4 regions of the Priestia sp. FSL W8-0001 genome follow, and region 3 is predicted to be linked to each of the others. Evidence: predicted binding sites of a transcription regulator. Region 3 holds the regulator's gene; each other region holds the start of a gene.
What was found. The regulator Rex, encoded in region 3, represses fermentation and respiration genes when NADH is low (regulators of the CRP and FNR family bind a similar motif). The targets are predictions, from matches to a motif close to TTGTGAAATATTTCACAA.
Positions count from the first base shown of each region.

Region 1: the regulator Rex is predicted to act here: its motif matches at 2,000-2,017, upstream of MKZ18_RS06155 (cytochrome ubiquinol oxidase subunit I).
Region 2: the regulator Rex is predicted to act here: its motif matches at 1,644-1,661, upstream of MKZ18_RS20160 (AtpZ/AtpI family protein).
Region 4: the regulator Rex is predicted to act here: its motif matches at 1,926-1,943, upstream of MKZ18_RS10015 (DUF1641 domain-containing protein).

Region 1 covers NZ_JBBPAL010000001.1:1,171,027-1,174,150, reverse strand. The annotation lists gene MKZ18_RS06160 (cytochrome d ubiquinol oxidase subunit II) at 1-542, opposite strand, end outside; gene MKZ18_RS06155 (cytochrome ubiquinol oxidase subunit I) at 554-1,885, opposite strand; gene MKZ18_RS06150 (hypothetical protein) at 2,236-2,655, opposite strand; gene MKZ18_RS06145 (helix-turn-helix transcriptional regulator) at 2,636-2,860, opposite strand; gene MKZ18_RS06140 (ABC transporter ATP-binding protein) at 2,968-3,124, opposite strand, start outside.
Region 2 covers NZ_JBBPAL010000001.1:3,824,874-3,827,997, forward strand. The annotation lists gene atpE (F0F1 ATP synthase subunit C) at 1-11, opposite strand, end outside; gene atpB (F0F1 ATP synthase subunit A) at 103-816, opposite strand; gene MKZ18_RS20155 (ATP synthase subunit I) at 823-1,206, opposite strand; gene MKZ18_RS20160 (AtpZ/AtpI family protein) at 1,213-1,434, opposite strand; gene MKZ18_RS20165 (S8 family serine peptidase) at 1,754-3,124, opposite strand, start outside.
Region 3 covers NZ_JBBPAL010000001.1:223,097-226,220, forward strand. The annotation lists gene MKZ18_RS01295 (ABC-F family ATP-binding cassette domain-containing protein) at 1-787, opposite strand, end outside; gene MKZ18_RS01300 (redox-sensing transcriptional repressor Rex) at 1,063-1,707, shown strand; gene MKZ18_RS01305 (twin-arginine translocase TatA/TatE family subunit) at 1,740-1,922, shown strand; gene tatC (twin-arginine translocase subunit TatC) at 1,938-2,699, shown strand; gene MKZ18_RS01315 (YdiK family protein) at 2,728-2,961, opposite strand; gene MKZ18_RS01320 (CPBP family intramembrane glutamic endopeptidase) at 2,958-3,124, opposite strand, start outside.
Region 4 covers NZ_JBBPAL010000001.1:1,899,996-1,903,119, forward strand. The annotation lists gene MKZ18_RS10005 (amidohydrolase family protein) at 1-162, shown strand, start outside; gene MKZ18_RS10010 (NAD(P)/FAD-dependent oxidoreductase) at 198-1,376, opposite strand; gene MKZ18_RS10015 (DUF1641 domain-containing protein) at 1,423-1,857, opposite strand; gene MKZ18_RS10020 (hypothetical protein) at 2,141-2,362, shown strand; gene MKZ18_RS10025 (ammonium transporter) at 2,362-2,673, shown strand; gene MKZ18_RS10030 (IDEAL domain-containing protein) at 2,994-3,124, shown strand, end outside.

The sequences.
Region 1 (3,124 bases), 950 kb from region 3:
AAACAAGCAGAAATATACAGAACGCTCACCACTGCAAGAAGCACAACGGCCCATGAATAAAAGCTGGTGAACAACGCCCCGTAGTCAAGTGAAACATTCGTGCCGTTTAGCTTAATATAACCACCTTCTGAAATCGTCAAGACGATGGAAAGTGAAGCTGGAATTAAAAGTCCCGTTGCTCCGTATAAAAGTTGATAGCCTAGACGCCCTTTGTTTCCATAGTGGTGAAACGCATAGTACGAACCGCGAAGCGCAATTAAGATAATTGCGATGCTTCCAGGAACCAACAGTGCCGTTCCGTAATAATAAGCAAGAGACGGGAAGAAACCAACTAATCCAACATAGAAGAAAATCAAGAATACGTTCGTTACTTCCCATACCGGAGACAAGTAACGATTGATTACTTTTTGTACAACATGTCCTTTCCCTGTCACCGATGCATAGTAGTTAAAGAACCCTGCTCCAAAGTCAATTGAAGCAACGATTAAATAACCGTATAAAAATGTCCATAGTACCGTGATACCAATTACTTCGTAGCTCATAGTAGTCCTCCCTATTCAATCCCGCGTTTTTTCAATTCTTTTTCGACAGGATTTGCTCTAAAGGTACGAATAAGAACCGTCACGGCCGATACAATTAAAATGACGTATAAAGCAGCGAACAGATAAAGCATAATATCAACGTGCTGAGACGTTGTTGCTCCTTCTGCTGTACGCATAACGCCTCGAATAATCCAAGGCTGACGTCCTTCTTCTGTAAAGAACCATCCTGCTTCAATCGCAAGCATCGCTAGCGGCCCACCGGCTACTATTAAGCTAAGAAGCGGTTTGTTAAGCGGATTCCATGATTTTTTCTTTTTCATCACAATGTAAATAAATGAAATGAACGCAAGTCCCATTCCAATTGCAACCATCAAGTCGAACATGTAGTGAACAACAAGTGGCGGCCAATCTTCCTTAGGGTATTCTTCAAGCCCAATGACTTCAGCTCCCGGAGTTCCGTGAGCTAAAATACTGAGCGCATACGGAATTTCAAGCGCGTACTTCACTTCGTTATCTTCGGTTAAAATACCGCCTAAAATTAGCGAAGCTTCTTCCATTGTTTCAAAATGCCATTCAGCCGCTGCGAGTTTTTCAGGCTGATAGTTTGCTAAATATTTGCCTGACAAATCTCCAACAAGTGCCGTTACAATGGCAAAGACAAACGCAACGACCATTGATAAATGCAGCGCTTTTTTATGATAAACGTGATCGCGTCCTCGTAAAATTGCAAAAGCTGCAATAGCTGCAAGCACAAACGCAGACGTTAAATAAGCCGAGGATAAAACGTGCGACACTTTTGTCGGCGTCGCCGGGTTGAACATAGCCGCAATCGGATTAATATTTGAAAGCACGCCGTTTTCATATGTGAAGCCCAGCGGTGCGTTCATAAATGAGTTTACCGTTGTAATAAAGAAACCCGATGCGGTTGCACCAAGCGCAGCTGGAATTAACAGCAGCAAGTGATACATTTTATTTTTGAAGCGATCCCACGTATATAAATAAATTCCGAGGAAAATAGCTTCAAAGAAGAACGCAAATGTTTCTAAAAAGAGCGGAAAGCTAATGGTTTGACCAGCTACCTGCATAAAGTTTGGCCATAGCAAACTCAGCTGCAGTGCAATCGCTGTACCTGTCACAACTCCGACAGCAACCGTGATGATATATCCGCGTGCCCATCTTCTAGCGAGCAAGTGGTAGTGTTCATCGTTTCGTTTAATTCCTATCCATTCAGCAAGTGCAATTAAGAGTGGAACCCCGACTCCTAATGTTGAGAAAATCGTATGCACAGCTAGTGTTAAACCGGTTAAGATTCGACTATACAAGACCGGATCATACTCAAACACAAACATTTCCTCCTTTATGTAGGAAGAGAATTTTCTCTTCTCTTAGCAGATTGTAGTCCCTAGTATAAAAACTTCTTTTATAGTTGACCATACTGTTCACCATTTTGTTAAAGTTTGTTCACAATTTCACAATCTTAATTTCGACACAATTTTAGAAGGTCCTGTAAAAAAACAAGCTGAAATATAAAAAAGTCATGATCCCTTCTCAAAGAAGAATCATGACTGTTTTAACATCGTTAGGTTGTAAGAACACGTTCGTTCCATTCCACTCTTTTTTTAAATTGGTTTCCGAATTATCTCTCAATCGTTCCGATAAATCGCTAACCGAAAGACTTATGTCTCCGCCTCTTTTACTCTTCATTTCTCTTTTTTACTAAATAGTGTCCGTATGTAAAAGTTAGAAAAAACACAAGTCCTACAACGCTTCCTACTAGCAATCCACTTTGAAGATTTCCATCGGGACCAGCTGTCACAATTAGTGTAAACACTCCTCCAAGCAGGAAGCTGCCAAGGGGAATAATATAATAAGGAACAAGATTTTCACGTTTGTTGTCATAAACATCCACTGATATCTTCAAATTTAAGTAACCTAATACAACAGCCGTTAAAATAAAAATAAACCAAAGGGGGTTTTCATAAGCATGTAAAATACCGTTTTGTAACCCGTCATAAACTAATAAGGATAAAATCCCTAATGTTTGAATGATAAAAGCCACTCGAATATTTTTTAAGTTTTGAACAATAAGGCGTTCATCTTTTATTTTCTTCATTGGAGCCCTCTCTTTCTACCCAAAAAACATCGTTAAGCGTTTGATCGACTGCATAACAAATTTCTAAACATAGTTTTAAAGTTGGATTATACTTCCCTTTTTCAATTAGGCTAATCGTTTGCCTTGTTACGCCAACCTTCTCAGCCAACTCACTTTGAGTTAAATCTGCTTGAACTCGAAATAACTTCACATTATTTTTAACTATATACCAATTACTTCCATTTTAATTGTAACATATACATGACATAATTCAATATATATATTACATTTTATCACAAATAAAAAAGCCGCCCTAACTTGTAGAGACGACTTTTAATAACCACGCTGCACTGCTGGATGAAGGAGCTGATAGATGACGGCTTCGTCACTGTGTTGTCTTGTTGCGGTTCTCGCTTCTTCCATCGTACCGATAAACTGTACTTCTCCCTCTTTTAACACAGCAAATCGGTGGCATAAACCTAGAATTTCA
Region 2 (3,124 bases), 3.6 Mb from region 3:
AATAAACCCATTTTATAAAGTCCTCCCTTAGTGAAATAGAATTTTTTCAACATGTTTTAAACTCGCTCAAAACGGGTAAAGCTTGAGCGAAGGTTTTATAAATTAATGGTCTTGACTCACTTTGTGTGCCAGGTAAACCATTGTTAACATTGTAAAGATAAAAGCTTGAATTGCACCTACGAAAATACTGAAGCCTTGCCATGCCAATGTTGGCACAACTGCCCCAAATAATCCAAGAGCAGTACCACTTGTAGCAAGCCCTGCTAATAAAGTTAACAGAATTTCTCCTGCATAGATATTCCCGAAAAGACGTAGACCAAGCGTTAGCGTATTTGCAAACTCTTCAATAATCTTTAATGGGAATAGAAAAGGCATTGGTTTGAAGTAATCTCGACCATATTCTGCAAATCCCTTCATCTTAATACCATAATAATGTGATAAGACAACGACCATTGCTGCTAGAGTCAATGTAATCGTCGGATCAGCAGTCGGTGATTTCCACCATAATTCGTGATCGACAACAACGGCAAATGGTAATCCTAACATATTGGCGACAAAGATATACATTAGTAGCGTTACACCTAATGTTAAGAAACGACCACCCGTCTTCCAATCCATTGTGCTGTTAATGAGGCCTTTCACAAAGTCTAATACCCATTCCAGGAAGTTTTGCATACCTGTAGGCTTCATTGCTAAAGTACGAGTACATAAAACTGCAATTAAAAACACAATGACTGACGCCACGGTAATCATCAACATGTTACTGAGATTAAACGTAAGACCAAAGAAATCTTGAGTTGGTGATTCATGACCCAACTATATTCACCTCTCTTCCCATCTCCTGCGTATATTTTGAACAACTAAATCTATGATAATGACAAGATAGGATGTCATTAATCCCATAACTACACCAATAATATGAAAAGTATTTGAATAAGAGATTGTAATTACAACTGCTAGAGCAGCGGTTGCAAACCTTGCAAATGTTCCTACTGAACGAGGTCGTTTTCCTTCATCCAGCGCTTGTCCAAACTGTTTAGCCCTTCTTACTAAAACCCAAAGGTTATACAAACTGAGTGCTGTACCTAAAATCAGGCCTAAAAACACGGTTTGATAAGGAGTAAATCCCCATCCGAGAACGTATAGTGCTAGTAAATAAAATATGTAGGATCGAAGTCTTGGAAATAAATGTTGCAATTCTTGCATGGATTATTAATCTCCTGAAAAAAATTGTCGGACTGTACGCAGCATGGCATAGACGCCAACTGCAAGCCCTAAAAGAAGGCCTAAAACTAAAAAAAGTGGCTCAGTCCCAACTTTTCCATCAATCCATTTGCCACCAAATAGACCGATTAATACGGAACCTGCTAACTGAGAAAGAATGGTGGACATCAATGCAATCGCTTGTAATGAATGCCGTTTTTGCTTAGTCATTTTGAAAACCCCTTTTTGGTAAATTCTTTTTTTTCAAAAAAATCTACATACTCTACTCTAAAAATATGCGAGCTTATGTATAAATTACCAAAAAAGTTAAAAACAGTTAGTCAAAAACACAAGCGAACCTTGATTTTCAAGTGTTGAAAACCTTATCATTTATATCCATTGTTAGCATACAATAGCGCATATTTAATGTCAATGTGTTTAAGCTAAAAACTTCACAATCTAAAAAGGGATGTTCACATTTTTGCCACACATATTTCATATTTAAATAAGACCAATGTAAAAGGGCGTAAAACCTTGGTTTTACGCCCTTTTACTCAATTACTAGCCCTGCGTTTGCTACCTCTGTTTTACCATCTTTTTTAGCGTATGCGAACACTTTATACTCACCTTTGGGCAACTCTTCCTGCAGCTGAATTTTCCGTTTTAACATCCCTCTTTCTAGTTTTTTATCTACATCTAAATAAGAGACAAACCGAAGGGTGTCTATGTCATAAACAGCAATGCCAAATTCATCTGCTCCTTCAGGCAAAAACAATTCGTATAGATACGTTTTTTCGTCACTTCCCTGTACGGCCTGTAGTCCCATAACACGAGGATAATTTGGCTTTTCAACCATATACAAATAGGGTATTGATATTGTTTCACGTGAATCACGAATTTCTAAACGCCCATCATATATGCCTTTTTTCTTTTGATGGCTGTTTACCTGAAGATCAACTGCAATGGTCTTCGTTTCTTTCGGCTTCAATGTGAAAGAAAGCGGCACTCTCCAAATTTCTCCAAACGTTTTTGTTGGAGGCGTAACATGATAAACGTTTTTGTAATTCGCCTCATTAAAAATACGCATTTTAATCCTTTTGTTACTTTGTCCTTCAAAAACTCCAAACGACAGCGTGCTAGGTGATAACAGCGTTGTTGCCTTTACAGCACGTTCCACTTGAATTCTTCCTGCTCCTTGTTCATACGAGTGATAGAGCTCACCCTTTAAGTTACGAATTGGCTTTGCCGTACTCATAAGTGCCGCTTTTACTTGTTCTGGAGACCAATTGGGGTGAGCCTGTAAAAGTAACGCACAGGCTCCCGCTACGTGAGGTGCTGCCATGCTTGTTCCATTTAAAGGCTCATACCCGTTCGGTACCGTACTCCTAATTTGGTAACCTGGTGCTACCACATCAGGTTTGATATCCCAAGTGCTCGTAACTGGACCTCTGGAGCTAAAAGGAGTAATGATGTCTTCTACAGTTTTCATAGAAGCGAATGCATACGCGTTCCCTTTTTGAATTTCTTTCTTTATGGATTCTCCTACATCACTCGAAACCATAACTACTGGAATTGAAAACGATTCACTTACACTCTCGTCTACCACTCCATTAATAGCATGGTATACAATTACAGCTTTAGCTCCAGCTTTTTCAGCTTTACTGATTTTTTTAGACAGAGAGATTTCTCCTGTTTTCATAAGGACAACTTTGTTTCCAACATCTGCTACTTCCCTTCCGCTTCCTGCGTCCGTTAATACAATTGTCTGATCAATATCCCACTTCGCGGCATTTGGTAAAGGAGATAGAGAAATTTGCTGTGATAACTTTTCCATTTTTATAAATGGAATACGTGTCGGAGAAACTGAAGCACCAACCGAAATAGCTTGTTGAGCCGTTCCAGGAGAGCCTACGGTCCACAA
Region 3 (3,124 bases):
TCTCACGCTCATAGCGTTCGGCTTTTTGTGTTAAATAATTTGAGTAGTTACCAGGATATTTATAGGTGGTTTTTTGACTTACTTCATAGACTTGTGTAACCACTTTATCAAGGAAGTAGCGATCATGGGAGACAATTAGGATAGCGCCATCGTAATTTTGTAAAAATTGCTCTAACCAAGCCAATGTTTCAATGTCAAGATGGTTGGTAGGCTCATCTAAAATTAGCAAATCAGGTTTAGTTAATAACAGCTTAGCTAGAGCCAGTCGTGTTTTTTGCCCACCGCTTAGTGTAGAAATAGGGGTGGAGTAATCAAAGTTTGAAAAGCGAAACCCGTGCAGGATTGAACGAATGTCAGCTTCGTATTGGTATCCGCCTAGATCTTTAAAGGAAATTTGAAGCTGATCGTATTCCTTTAAAAGCTTTTCATAGTTGTTGGAATCCTGCTGATAAGAAGGGTCTCCCATTTTTTCTTCAAGCTTTCTTAGTTCTTTCTCCATTTTTTGCAATGGCTTGAAGACGGTTAACATTTCGTCCCAAATAGATAAAGTGGATTCTAACACTGTATCCTGTCCCATGTAGTCAATCGTTGTTTCTTTTGGCTTCATAATCTCTCCACTGTCGTAGGAAAGTTCACCAGAAATAATTTTTAGAAGCGTTGATTTTCCCGCTCCGTTTCGACCAACTAGTGCAATGCGGTCTTTAGATTGAACTTCAAGTTTTATATTTGATAAAATCGGGTCTGCCCCGTAATATTTCGTAATTCCGTTTAACTGTAGAATAATCATCGTTTCACCTCTACTCATTTCGACATAGTGTATTTTAACATATTTTTAAGACAGAAGTATGAATAGGTGCATGTCATAAGCATTTCCACAAAATTATGTGTAGAATTCATTATTACCACATAGACTGTGTTAAAATAAACTATAGACTACTGTTCATGAGTGAATAGAAGGTTCACTTAATGGAAGCGCTATCTAATTTAAAAAGAGAATCTTGCTAAGTTAAGCGGAGATCTGAACGATAGCCATTATATCTATCGTAATTAAGGGGGCACAAGATGAATACAGAAAACTTAAAAATACCACAAGCTACAGCAAAGCGGTTGCCGCTATACTATCGTTTTATTAAAAATCTACATGCTTCTGGTAAGCAACGTGTATCGTCAGCAGAATTAAGCGAAGCGGTGAAAGTAGACTCCGCTACAATTCGTCGCGATTTTTCCTATTTTGGAGCCTTGGGTAAAAAGGGATATGGCTATAACGTCAATTATTTACTAAGTTTTTTTCGCAAAACATTAGATCAAGATGAAGTAACCAGAGTTGCTCTGATTGGTGTTGGTAATCTTGGAACAGCTTTTTTAAACTACAATTTCATTAAGAATAACAATACAAAAATTGAATTTGCTTTTGATGTTATTGAAGAAAAGGTGGGCACTCACGTTGGAGACGTACCCGTTTATCATTTAGATAAGCTTGAAGAACATATGACAGAAGATATTTCTGTTGCGATCCTAACGGTTCCAGCTACAGTGGCACAGCAAATTACGGACCGCTTAGTCAAATGCGGAATCAAAGGTATTTTAAATTTCACCCCTGCCCGTTTAAATGTGCCAAGCTCTATTCGTCTGCATCACATTGATTTAGCCGTAGAGCTTCAGTCGCTGGTTTACTTTTTGAAAAATTACCCTGAAAATAATATATAATAGAATATATATGTAATAAAGGAGGGGAAACCATGGGATTAGGTGCAGGTAGTGTGATTTTAATTGTAATTTTTGCACTTTTAGTTTTTGGACCAAAGAAGCTTCCCGAGCTTGGTCGAGCTGTAGGCCACACGTTAAGGGAGTTTAAAAGTGCCACTAAAGGAATAATGGAAGATAACGAAGACGAGGGCAAGAAGAAAGAACGAAATCAATAGAGGAATGATTGACATATGAACGAACAAGAAATGTCTGTATATGATCACATTGGTGAACTGCGAAAAAGGATTTTAATCGTCGTCTTTTTCTTTTTTATTGCTACAATTGGCGGTTTTTTCTTAGCGGATCGCGTTATTATTTATCTACAATCAGCAGACGAGGCAAGCTCGCTAACAATGAACGCATTTAAATTGACCGATCCGGTTAAGATTTATATGCAGTTTGCGTTTGTAATTGGATGTGTTGTTTCTGCTCCTATTGCTCTCTATCAATTATGGGCATTTATAAGTCCAGGCTTGTATGATAAAGAGCGAAAAGTAACTCTTGGATACATTCCAATTTCAATTATCCTATTTCTTACTGGTATTTCGTTTGCTTACTTTGTTCTCTTTCCTTTTGTAGTAGAGTTTATGATTCGAATAGCGGATAAGCTAGATGTTAACCAAGTTATTGGTATCAATGAATATTTTTCATTTTTATTTCAGCTTACGCTACCATTTGGTCTATTGTTTCAATTACCCGTTGTCATTATGTTTTTAACAAGACTAGGTATTGTGACGCCACAGTTCTTAAGCAGTATCCGGAAGTACGCTTATTTTGTGTTATTAGTCATAGCGGCTTTTATTACACCTCCAGAATTGTTATCACACCTAATGGTTACAATTCCTTTATTCATCCTTTATGAAATTAGCATTATTATTTCTCGCATTTCCTATCGTAAAATGCTGAAACATAGACAACAATATGAAGAAGCCGTTGGAATTTCTTCTGAATAACAAAAAAAAGCCCCTGTAAGGGGCCTTTTTATTTCTGAGAATCGTTGCTATTTGACTTTTTATATTGCTCCTGAAGCTTTTTAATCTTGCGGTGCAATGAAAAGGTTCGAATCGCAAAGCGAAAATCAAAAGCAGCGACTAAGGTAAACAAGATAGTTGGTAAGGTCCATACGGTCGTATCGACGCTTAAAATAGCTAAATACGTAAAGAGGATTCCCATAATTAAGTAGATAAATCCTCTGGTTAGAGGGATATTATTCATAAACCAAGTCCTTTAATAATAAATTGTAGCTGTTCAGCCTGTTTTTGAATTTCAATAATTTCATCCGCAAAAATCGTTTGAACTAACACAACAATCGTGTTCATCAAGACATGAGCTATAATTGGAACAATAATCAGCTTCGTTCTTGCATATAAAAACGCGA
Region 4 (3,124 bases), 1.7 Mb from region 3:
CAAGAAAGAAGTGAAGCTAATTTTTTACTTTTTGAGGAGCGGACGATTCGTGAGCTTATGCTTAACCAGTCGGTGCCTAGATATGTAATCAGAAGAGGGAAAGTTATAGCTGAAACGATTCCGGCTTATACGAAGTGGGGGTGTTCTTTGCAACTTATGTAAAAAAGCCAACGCGTGTCTGCGTTGGCTTTTCTGTATTAATATGCTAGAGCAAATAAACCTTTGATGTGTGACAAGTAACGAACGTTACTTGCTTCTTTCATTAGAGCCGCTGGCAAACCTTTTAATTGCGTTTTATTTCCGCCGATTGTACCAATTGCATCTTTACGTCCAAGGCTTCCTAATGTACCAGAGAATACTGGAGAGAACCCGTGCATTGCGCCACCTTTAATAGCTACTGCTAAGTTCACGCCAATAACTTCTCCCATTTGCCAAGCTAGCTGTGCAGTTGGTGGGTAAGGGCGTCCTTCAGGCCCCATAACAACCGCGCTATCACCAGCTACGAAAATGTCTTCGTGAGAAGTAGATTGTAAGAATTCATTCACAAGAGCACGACCGCGGTTTACTTCGATACCAGAGTTAGCAACTACTGAGTTACCTTGAACTCCGCCAGTCCATACCATTGTTTTTGTTTCGATTTTGCTACCGTCTTTAAGCTCAACTGTTGTAGCATCCATTTTTGTAACAGGAGTTCCTGTTACAAATGTTACGCCACGTTTTTCCAAGCTTGATTGAGCGCGTTCTACTAGTTCAGTTGGGAAACCAGGAAGAACAGTTGGAGCAGCTTCTACACAGTATAGAGAAACATCTTTTGGATCAATACCGTGTTTTAGGCAAAGGCTTGGCATAAGGTCAGCATATTCACCTACAAGCTCGATACCTGTTAAACCACCACCACCGACAACGATTGTTCCGTCAGCTTTATTTTTTGTTTTGCTAAATTCAACAATGCGCTCTTCTACGTGTGCACGTAGGCGGTTTGCATCATTTACTGATTTCAACACAAAGCTGTTTTCTTCTAGTCCTGGAATGCCGAAGTAAGCAGTTTCACTACCTAATGCAGTTACTAAGTAGTCATAGCTTAATTTTGTTCCGTCTTCTAATGCCACTTCACGTTGGTCTGGTGAAATTTCTTTTACTGTAGCAATCTTTAATTCTACATCTTTACCTTTTAGTAACTTTTCTAATGGAAGAGCTACTGCTTGTTCAGATAGTCCACCTACTGCTAAACGGTGCAGTTCAGTAATGATTTGGTGAGTAGAAAAACGGTTTACTACTGTAATTTTTGCTTCAGATGCACTTAAGTGTTGACGAGCTGTTAGGGCTGTTAGTAGACCACCATAGCCGCCACCTAAAATTAAAATATGTTTTGACATAGTAGATCGATCCTCCGTTCGTGCTTTATAAAATGATAGATTGTTATTATTTTTGTTTTTCGCCTGTTACTTCTAAGTAAGCCTGCGCAAAGCGGAATAGTTTTTGAACTTGTGGATCTTTGAGCATACGTAATAAACCAAACAAACCGATAGTTGTTGATTGGTTAGCTTCCGCACGATCACTTGCTTCGATTGCTGAAGCAGCAAGATCTTTCACTTTTCCTTCAATTGGTTCGATAAATTCTTTAGCACCAGCAAGTAAATCTTCTTTTAACACGTTATCTGTTAATAGAGACTGTGTTAAGTCGTACGTTTTTGTTAATACAGTTACCATTTCAGTTAGCTTTGGTAAGTTGTCAACAAGAACTGTTAATGATTCTTGAACTTCTGGTTTTAGCAATTGATCAAGTACATCTGATTGAGTTGCACCTTTAGCTTGAACCGCTTCTTCAGCCGGCTTTTGGATAGTTGATTGAGACATAAGAACGTCCTCCTTTGCTGTATATTGTTGCATATGTAGACACTTTAGCTGCTAGACTTCTAGTTTTGTTGTGAAGTCCTGCACATTTATCTATTGTAAATTTATTGCCTTATAAAAGCAACCGGTTTGGTGGAAAAACCTAAGAAAGAGTCGAACGATGCATTTATTGGAAATGAACTCTGTTTATTCAGAAAATAAGAATAAATTCCGATTTTTAGATTGACGATTTTATCGATTCCCACATACAATCTAAAACATAACATTTGATGTGAGAAGATATGACGTGAAGGTCATGAATGAACTATACCAAACAGCTATATTTGAAATTAATCGTGAAAAGTATATGGTCCATGTAAAGGACAGGCTTCGTAAAATTGAGCAGTTTAAAGGGAAAATTCGTGAAGTTGAACGTGTGCTTGAACTGCTAACACAAGAGGTTGTCATCGAGGCAATCGTTTTAACATCAGCGATTGTAGAAGGTTTATCGCGAATGGAGGAAAGATAATGGGGATTGAAGAACTTAGCTTGGGCGTCAATACAACGTGGGTGGTACTAACGGCTGCTATGATTCTATTAATGGAAGTCGGCTTTGAGCTACTAGGGATTCAGTTCATTGGCTTAGTAGCATTGTCCGCGCGGGGCTTTATAGCAACGTGGTTTGGTTTAAAAGCAATTGCGCTACTTGTACCGCTTCGCTCCACAGAGGAAGAGGAAGAAGTAGGGTTAGATATTAGCTACCACGGTATTATAGCTGCCAATCAGTCTCATGAATTTATTGAATACTATAACCAGTACGAACAAACAGAACAAAAATAAAAGAGGCTGAGACATAAGTATTTCAGTCAATAATCTATCCGAACTATTGCGAGTTAACTACTTTTGATAGTTCGGATATTTTTTGTTGGTTCCAAAGACAATTAAAAAAAGCGAATTTCTGTAGCGTAATGGAGTAAACTTATTCTTCCAACCTAACGATGGTAGAACAGTTATCATTCGTCTGTGAGAAGAAATTATTTTGGTATGTCCCAGCTTCTTTTTATGTGTAAAAAAAGAAGAATTTTTCTAATTCTCGAAAAATGATTGAAAAGTCAGAAAATTTATGTTATAGTATAAAAAAGATAAGGAGTTGATTTCTTATGAAGAAAAATTTGCTGAATTCGTCGCCGAAATCGAATGTGAAAGTGTTAGATTCCCTAATTGCCGAAATGTTCTTAGATAAAGTTATTGCAGACTTTCAAAAAGCGAAATTGAAAAAAGAAATCGACCA